DNA from 2 places in the Shewanella sp. SM55 genome. Region 2 is predicted to be linked to the other one. Evidence: predicted binding sites of a transcription regulator. Region 2 holds the regulator's gene; the other holds the start of a gene.
What was found. The regulator ArgR, encoded in region 2, controls arginine synthesis, uptake and breakdown. The targets are predictions, from matches to a motif close to ANTGAATANNTATTCANT.
Positions count from the first base shown of each region.

Region 1: argA (amino-acid N-acetyltransferase) is a predicted target of ArgR. The motif match lies at 1,960-1,977, and genes of this name have one in related genera.

Region 1 covers NZ_JAKKRS010000019.1:37,154-41,581, reverse strand. Annotated here, with positions in the region: gene coaBC (bifunctional phosphopantothenoylcysteine decarboxylase/phosphopantothenate--cysteine ligase CoaBC) at 1-396, opposite strand, end outside; gene radC (RadC family protein) at 519-1,196, shown strand; gene rpmB (50S ribosomal protein L28) at 1,318-1,554, shown strand; gene rpmG (50S ribosomal protein L33) at 1,561-1,734, shown strand; gene argA (amino-acid N-acetyltransferase) at 2,057-3,376, shown strand; gene L5L91_RS19915 (PH domain-containing protein) at 3,496-4,014, shown strand; gene rarD (EamA family transporter RarD) at 4,062-4,428, opposite strand, start outside.
Region 2 covers NZ_JAKKRS010000003.1:185,811-190,238, reverse strand. Annotated here, with positions in the region: gene L5L91_RS06210 (thiol-disulfide oxidoreductase DCC family protein) at 1-327, shown strand, start outside; gene mdh (malate dehydrogenase) at 431-1,366, opposite strand; gene argR (transcriptional regulator ArgR) at 1,661-2,131, shown strand; gene L5L91_RS06195 (NAD(P)-dependent oxidoreductase) at 2,279-2,911, opposite strand; gene L5L91_RS06190 (LysR family transcriptional regulator) at 3,018-3,920, shown strand; gene L5L91_RS06185 (Dyp-type peroxidase) at 3,993-4,428, opposite strand, start outside.

The DNA of each region.
Region 1 (4,428 bases), on a different contig from region 2:
GTACATCTGTTGGTTCATTGCTGGACACAGGGCAATTGGCGCCTCAGTGGCAAGACACGTGGTGGTGATTAGCTCATCGGCCATGCCTGCATTAATCCGCGCCAATAGGTTTGCGGTTGCAGGGGCGATGATGACGAGATCTGCCCAACGAGCGAGTTCTATATGACCCATGGCTGCTTCTGCTGCGGGGTCGAGCAAGCTAGATGCCACTGGATGTCCAGACAACGCTTGCAGCGTCAGAGGCGTGATAAATTCCATCGCACTTTGGCTCATCACCACGCGCACATCAAAACCACGCTCTTTCAAGCGACGTACTAAATCAGCACTTTTATAGGCCGCAATACCGCCGCCAATGCCCAGCAGGACGTTTTTATTTGTCAGACTCACAGACATCATCCGAGATAGAAATAATGCCGGCAACAATATCACAAAGCGGTGAATTTTAGTGACTATCCCAGTTCAAAAAATCTCGTCCATACTCAGTAAAGTGAAAATATGTGAGATGACAGGGAGGTCGCATGGGGATTAAAGATTGGCCTGAGGGCGAAGGTCCCAGAGATAAACTGTTACAAAAAGGAGCTGCGCATCTCTCGGATGCTGAATTACTGGCAGTATTGCTGCGTAACGGTTTAGCTGGATTAAACGCGGTTGACCTTGCTAGGTCGCTTATTTGCGAGTTTGGCGGCCTCAGAAACCTGCTCTGTGCCCCAAGAAATCAGGTGTGTCGACTTCCGGGCGTAGGACCTGTAAAATACGCCCAGCTTCAAGCTGCGGCCGAATTAGCGCGGCGTGTAGCGCAGGAAAATCTGCAAAGAGGTCAGGTTTTGACAAATCCCGATTTAACTCGGGACTATTTAATGCGACAATTGGCCGATCGCTCCTATGAAGTGTTCGCAGTTTTACTGCTGGATAGCCAGCATAGAGTGATTCAATTTGTCGAATTATTCCGCGGCACAATAGACTCAGCCTCAGTATATCCACGTGAAGTGGTGAGCTTAGTGCTGGAGAAAAAGGCCGCAGCAGTTATAGTTTGTCATAATCATCCGTCTGGTATTGCCGAGCCCAGTCAGGCTGACCGACGAATAACTGAGCGATTAAAAAATGCGTTAGCAACCATAGACGTATCCTTGTTGGACCATATGGTTGTAGGTGATCGAGAGATAGTTTCTTTTGCAGAACGAGGCTGGATTAATTAATCTAACACTTGATCTTCACTCTGTGATCGTGTATAAAATGCGCCCTCTTTGTGCCTCGGGCGACGGCCATACGAGGCACATTAATGCTCGAGCGTTAAAATTGTTTTTGGAGAAGATTGACATGTCAAGAGTATGCCAAGTTACTGGCAAGAAGCCGATGGTTGGTAACAACCGTTCGCATGCAAAAAACGCGACCCGTCGTCGTTTTTTACCTAACCTACAAAACCACCGTTTTTGGTTAGAAGAAGAAAAGCGTTTCGTACAGTTACGTGTATCTACTAAAGGTATCCGTCTGATCGACAAAAAAGGTATCGAAGTTGTTGTTGCTGAACTTCGTGCCCGTGGCGAGAAGGTATAATAGATCATGGCTAAAGCTAAAGGTAATCGTGAGAAGATCAAATTAGTTTCTACAGCTAAGACTGGTCACTTCTACACAACTGAAAAAAACAAGCGTAACATGCCTGAAAAAATGGAAATCAAAAAATTTGATCCAGTTATTCGTCAGCACGTTATCTACAAAGAAGCCAAAATCAAGTAATCCTTGGTTAGTGTTTCGAGAAAAGCCCCTTATTTAAGGGGCTTTTTTTTGCATTTTTTTAGTGGCTAGTCATCAAGTTGAGATAATTGCCTCGCAAACTGATGCCGCTGAATCATCCCCTGTGAAGTTAAAAAAGTGTGAACACTTACTGAAAATATAAAATAGTGCAGTTCTAAGCACTTTAAATCATCAAATCTGCACTTTAGTGAGAATAAATTCTTTATATGTGAATTAAAATGCAATACCATACGCGAAAGTTAGCGATTCATTCCTGGTGTGTCATAGTGACGCTGCCAGCTCAAAAATGAGGTGTAAATAACGCGTGCGTACCACTGAACTGGTTGATGGATTTCGTCATTCTGCCCCCTATGTTAATGCCCACAGAGGTAAAACTTTTGTGGTCATGCTGGGTGGTGAAGCTTTGGCTCAAAATCAATTCCGCGCCATCTTAAATGATGTCGCCCTGCTGCACAGTTTAGGGATCAAAGTGGTGTTGGTATATGGCGCTAGGCCGCAGATTGATGCTGCATTAGCCGCCAACGGTATTGCGCCTGCCTACCACGACGGTGTGCGTATCACGGATGAAGATTCGCTCAAAGTGATTAAGCAAGTTGCGGGTGCACTGCAATTTGATATCACAGCGCGTTTATCCATGAGTTTAAGTAATACGCCGATGCAAGGTGCGCAAATTAACTTAGTGAGCGGCAACTTTGTGATTGCTCAACCACTGGGTGTGGATAATGGTGTGGACTTTTGTCTGAGTGGCAAAGTGCGTCGTATTGATGTGCAAGGCTTAAAACGTCAGTTAGATAATCACTGCATCGTATTGATGGGGCCGATTGCGGCTTCGGTTACTGGTGAAAGCTTTAATCTCACCGCCGAGGAAATCGCGACTCAAGTGGCAATTAAGCTCAAAGCCGACAAGATGATCGGCTTTAGCTCACAGAACGGTATTCTCGATCGTAATGGCGATGTGATTGCCGAGTTGATGCCAAATGATGCGCAAAACATCATGAACAAGCTGGCCGAGCAAGGGTCTGCTTGTGTTGGCACTATGGCGTTTCTCAAAGCCAGTATCGATGCTTGCCGCAATGGCGTACCGCGTTGTCATTTAGTTAGCTACCTCGAAGATGGCGCCTTGTTGCAGGAACTGTTTTCTCGCGAAGGGATAGGCACGCAAATCGTGACTGAGAGTGCCGAGCGTTTACGCTGTGCGTCGATCGCTGATATTGGCGGTGTACTGAACCTTATCCGTCCATTGGAGGAGCAAGGCATTCTGGTGCGTCGTAGCCGTGAGCAGCTTGAGATCGAAATCGAACAGTTCATGTTGATTGAACGCGATGGTTTAGTGATTGGTTGTGCTGCGCTCTATCCTTTTGAAGAGGACAATGCGGGTGAGTTTGCTTGTTTGGTGGTGCATCCTGATTATCGCGATGCCGATAGAGGGAGCTTACTGCTGAAGAACATTATCAATCAGGCCAGAAACCGTGGTTATTCACGATTGTTTGCATTGACAACTCGGAGCATTCACTGGTTCTTAGAGCATGGTTTTGTGATTGAAGATGTTGAAGCACTGCCGCAGAAGAAGAAGCAGTTGTATAACTATCAACGCCGCTCCAAAATTCTCGCGCTCGATCTTTAAGCCGTTCTAAATCAATCCAATCAATGTCAGCCTAGTACTCATATTAGCGCTGGCATTTTTATCGACATAATATGTCTTTGTTGGCAGATTAAGGCTTCACTGCACGGGAGATACTGCCAATGAGTCCTCAATTTTTTGAACTCGCCCCTTTAACCCAAACCTCTATCTTCAGTTTTATCGTCTTATTGCTCGGTTTAGCGGGTATCTTACTGATGTTATGGCTAAAAAATATGCCTAAGATAGCGAAGTCGGCGAGTTTAGGTATATTGCTGGTGGTGATGGGCGGATTTTCTTGGGTCTTCTATCAATCGAATAGCGCCGAATTAGTGTTAACCGATACAGAGCTCACATTGGATGTTCCCTTCTATAAAGTGCAGTTATCCCGCGTGGATTTATTGCCCGCCGAGGCACGCATAGTCGATTTGCAACAAGAGGCAGATTTAACGCCGAGATTTAAAGCCAACGGTATAGGCATGCCAGGATTTCAATTGGGTTGGTTTAATCTACAAGGGAAAGGCAGGGCATTTTTGGCGATAACAGATAAATCGCAGTTAGTGTTAGTGCCAACGACTAAAGGCTACAGTTTATTACTGACAGTACCGCAAGGGAGTGAGTTTTTAGCACAGTTACAAAAGTAATCATCATATGTCATCACTTCTGCAACTGTGTATCGGCGTGATAATGCTTACGCCGTCTTGCGTTTATAGGCCATATCTAAGGTAAAGACGAGTAGCGCGCTCCAGATAAAGCCGAAGGTCACGCCTTTTTCGGCATCGAAGGGCTCATTGAACAGACTCACCGCGAGGATGAACATAATACTCGGGCCAATATATTGGAAAAAGCCGAGCATAGACAATGGAATACGTACCGCTGCCCCTGCAAAACACAGCAAAGGAATGGTAGTCACTATCCCAGCCGCCATTAACATCAGATTCAATTGCCAATCGTTAGTCAGCATGCTCGCCGTGGCAGTGTCTAAGGTTGCGACGAGATAAATCAGCGCTACCGGTAATAACACTGCGGTTTCGACCAATAATCCGGCCTTAGCATCC
Region 2 (4,428 bases):
GATCCGAAGAACTTGATTGCGCTTGAGGATTTAAATGCGCCAGACTTTAACGAGCGTTTCAGTCATATCGATAGAGACTACGCTAATACGATTCTTCATGGCGAAACCGCAACGGGCGAAGTGTTACTCGGGTTAGATGTCACTTGTAAAGCGTGGGCACTGACAGGCACACGCGCTTGGATCCAACTGTTACGCCTGCCCGTGATTAAAACTGTGGCCGATTGGTGCTATCTCAGATTTGCAAAACACAGATATCGCATCTCCTATTTACTGACGGGCAAAGCCCGCTGCGACGATAATTGCCAACTGCCCACTAAGCGCCGCTGATCGACTGAATTAGCTTAGTAAAGTGTAAAACCTAGGCATAAAAAAACGGAGCTCAATGGCTCCGTTTTTAATTCGTCATAATCTAAAAAGATTATCCGAAAGATTATTTAACGAAATCAACGCCTAGTTTGATATCGCCTTTCAGCGTATCTAACATAGAATCACGAGCGTTAGCTTCGAATGCACTCACTTCACCGTAAGGCAGTACTTTTTCAATACCGTTTTTGCCTAACAGCACAGGTTGTGCGAAGAATTCAGCATGCTCGCTGCCGCCGTCAACATAGGCGCATTCAACGATGTTAGCTTCGCCTTGCAGACCACGAACCAGAGACAGACCGAAACGGCAAGCCGCTTGACCCATAGACAGAGTCGCGCTTCCGCCACCGGCTTTAGCTTCAACCACTTCGGTACCCGCGTTTTGGATGCGAGTCGTCAGACTTGCCACTTCTTCGTCAGTGAAAGTCGCGCCTTCAACTTGAGACAGTAATGGCAGAATGGTCACGCCGCTGTGGCCGCCGATCACATTCACTTTAACGTCAGCAACGTTCAGGCCTTTTAATTCGGCGATGAAAGTTTCAGAACGGATCACGTCTAGAGTCGTGATACCGAACAGACGGTTCTTATCGTAAACACCCGCTTTTTTCATCACTTCTGCAGCGATAGCTACGGTCGTGTTGACTGGGTTAGTGATAATGCCAACCAAAGCCGTAGGGCAAGTTGCCGCTACTTTTTCGATCAGGTTGCGAACGATACCCGCATTGATATTGAACAGATCAGAACGATCCATACCAGGCTTACGCGCAACACCAGCAGAAATTAGAACAACGTCAGCACCCACTAGGGCAGGCGTTGGATCTTCACCAGCAAAACCTTTGATTTCAACAGCAGTTGGAATGTGGCTCAAGTCAACCGCAACACCCGGAGTAACCGGTGCGATATCATATAGAGACAATTGTGAACCCGCAGGCAATTGAGTTTTTAACAGTAGGGCAAGAGCCTGGCCGATACCACCAGCAGCACCAAGTACAGCAACTTTCATAGTTATCTCCGTTATTTCTCGGATATGTGTGACATGGATCTAATTTGCGTTGGCGTCACATTACTGGAATGTCACAACAATTTCAATTATCCCTTAGTCGTGGGACAAAAGAATTCCGGAATAACGCAGAAGCAATGTAGAACAATTACTCAAATTGGGATTTTTACGCCCCCTACAAACGCTTAACCACTGGGACTTAGTGAATTTTTATTCAACCAATCTGGTTATTTGTTGACAATTTTTCTAAAAATATTCAAAATGGGCCTGTTTTTTTGAATAACGAATAATAATATTATGCAAACGACCAAGAATCAGGATGACCTTGTTAGAATTTTTAAGTCGATTTTAAAAGAAGAGCGCTTTGGCTCTCAGAGTGAAATCGTCACCGCCTTGCAAGCTGAAGGCTTTGGTAATATTAACCAATCGAAAGTGTCACGCATGCTCAGCAAGTTCGGCGCAGTGCGGACTCGCAACGCTAAGCAAGAGATGGTGTATTGCTTACCAGCCGAATTAGGCGTACCCACCGCGGGTAGCCCGCTGAAGAATTTGGTACTCGACGTCGATCACAACCAAGCTATGATCGTCGTGCGAACTAGCCCTGGTGCCGCGCAGCTTATTGCCCGCTTGTTGGATTCTATCGGTAAACCAGAAGGCATTTTGGGTACGATTGCCGGTGATGACACTATCTTTATTTGCCCATCGAGCATCCAAGATATCGCCGATACCTTAGAAACCATCAAATCTTTATTCAATTATGCAGAATAAAAAAACAGGTCAGTGAGCTGACCTGTTCTATTTTATCTGTACATTTTGAAGTGCTATACCGCGCTGGTTATTTGGCCATTGTCCCGATTACGTTACACATTCAAGCACAATATCTAACTCACAATCTCTAACTCAACTATAACGATATCAGTAAGCCACACTGATGCGCTGGTTTGGGTGAGCGCCCTTTTCGGCTTCATCTACCATGGCTTTTGCGTAATCGGTTACAGAGATACGGCTTTGACCATTAGCATCGGTAAAGAAGCTGTCTCCACCAAGACGGTACGGGCCTTCACTCTCACCGGGATAAATCTCAGCCGCTGGGCTCACAAAGGTCCAATTGATTGCCGTTTGCGCCGCACGGAATACCTTCAAGGCTTCACCCTGAGCTAACGCCTCATCTTTATATGCTGCAGGGAAATCTGGACTAGAGACCAGCGTCACACCCGGCGCCACTTCTAAACTCCCAGCACCACCGACCCACAATAAACGTGACACGTTAGCGTTAGGCAGCACATCCAGTAAATGCTGAACCGTACTCGCCACTAGACCATGATTTTGTTGGGCACGGCCACCAACGGCGGCAATCACGACATCTACGCCAGCAAAGGTATCGGCAACCAATGGCTGCTCTAAATCCACGGCACGTACTGCCACGTCAGCCACGGATAACTTACTTGGATCACGCACTAACGCTATCACTTGATGTCCACGACTCTGTGCTTCTTTTAAAATTGCACCACCGATCCAACCCGTTGCACCTAAAATTGCGATTTTCATTTCATTGTCTCACTCAGATGATTTACATTGGATCCAGTTTACTTGCAGTTTTTCACCTAATAAACATCAATAATTGAGCATGATTGTTTCAATATAGGATACTAATGTGGATAAAATTGCCGCTATACGCAGTTTCGTCGAAGTCGCAAACTGCGGCAGCTTTACCAAAGCTGCCGAACATTTAGACCTCAGCCGCCTGCAGGTTTCCCGTCATATTCAAGAAGTGGAGCAGTGGTTGAGTTTACGCTTATTACACCGCACCACGCGCAGCGCCAGCTTGACTTTGCAGGGTGAGGAAGCGCTACAATTTTGCCAGCGGATCTTAAGTGAAGTTGCGGCCATGGAGAGCCGTGCCCACAGCCATAACAGTGAACTGGTAGGCAGTATTCGTATCGCTACGCCTATTGGCCTAGGGCAGCACAGTCTGTTTGATGTCGTCGATCGCTTTATTAAAATTCATCCTAAGGTCAACATTCAACTGGTAATGTCGGACAGTTTTGCGCAATTGGTAGATGAAAGAGTCGACGTGGCGCTACGTTATACTGAGCAGCCCGATGAGAATCTCATAGCTCGGCGTTTGATGACCATAGATGCGGTACTTTGCGCGGCGCCGAGCTATCTTGATAGCGCAACGCCACTCCTCGAACCCATTGATCTGCTGGCCCACAACTGCCTCATACACTCAGTGCAACAAAACTGGTCTTTTCTAAAAGAACTACAAGCCGAGCACGTCAAAGTTACAGGGAATCTTAGGGCTAACGATATGGGAGTGTTGGTCAGTGCGGCGCTACGTGGACATGGCATAGTGCGGTTACCCTGTGACTTGGCTAACCAATACCTTGCCAGTGGTCAGCTCAAAGAAGTCCTACCCGAATTTACGACACCAGGCCAAACCTTGTGGGCGGTATATTTGTCCCGCAGTTATCAGCAAAATCTAGTGCGCGCTTTTATCGATTTCACCGCCCTGCAATGGCAGCTCGATATCAAAAAATGGGTTCCCGCACATTAGCATAAAAAACGCACTTAGGCGTTAGCTTAAGTGCGTCTCGATTGATACTAATCCGGCTTGATTATAGAAAGCTTATTCGTCGAACTGCAGCATAAAATCTAGTGCGGGGGCAAAGAAAGATGAACCTGTCATCGCCTTAGTAAAATGCATCAAGTGATCATGATTGCCTTCGCCATCACCAAACATCATGCTATGCAGCATCTTTTCAAAATGTTCTGGCGTGCGGCAGTTAGAGATAAACATTAATCCCTGCTCCTTCAGCGAACCATAGGGCATACTCTGACGCAGGATCTCCATTGATTTACCATCGGCATCTTTAAGATTAACGCGCTTGATATGGCTGGTCAGTGGCTTATCTTCAGATTCATACTCGATATTATCTTGCTTAGTACGGCCGATAATATCCTCTTGTTTTTTAACTGGTAATCTATGCCACTTACTCAAGTTATGGGCATATTTTTGCACATGGATATAGCTGCCACCCTTAAACTCAGGATCCTCATCACCC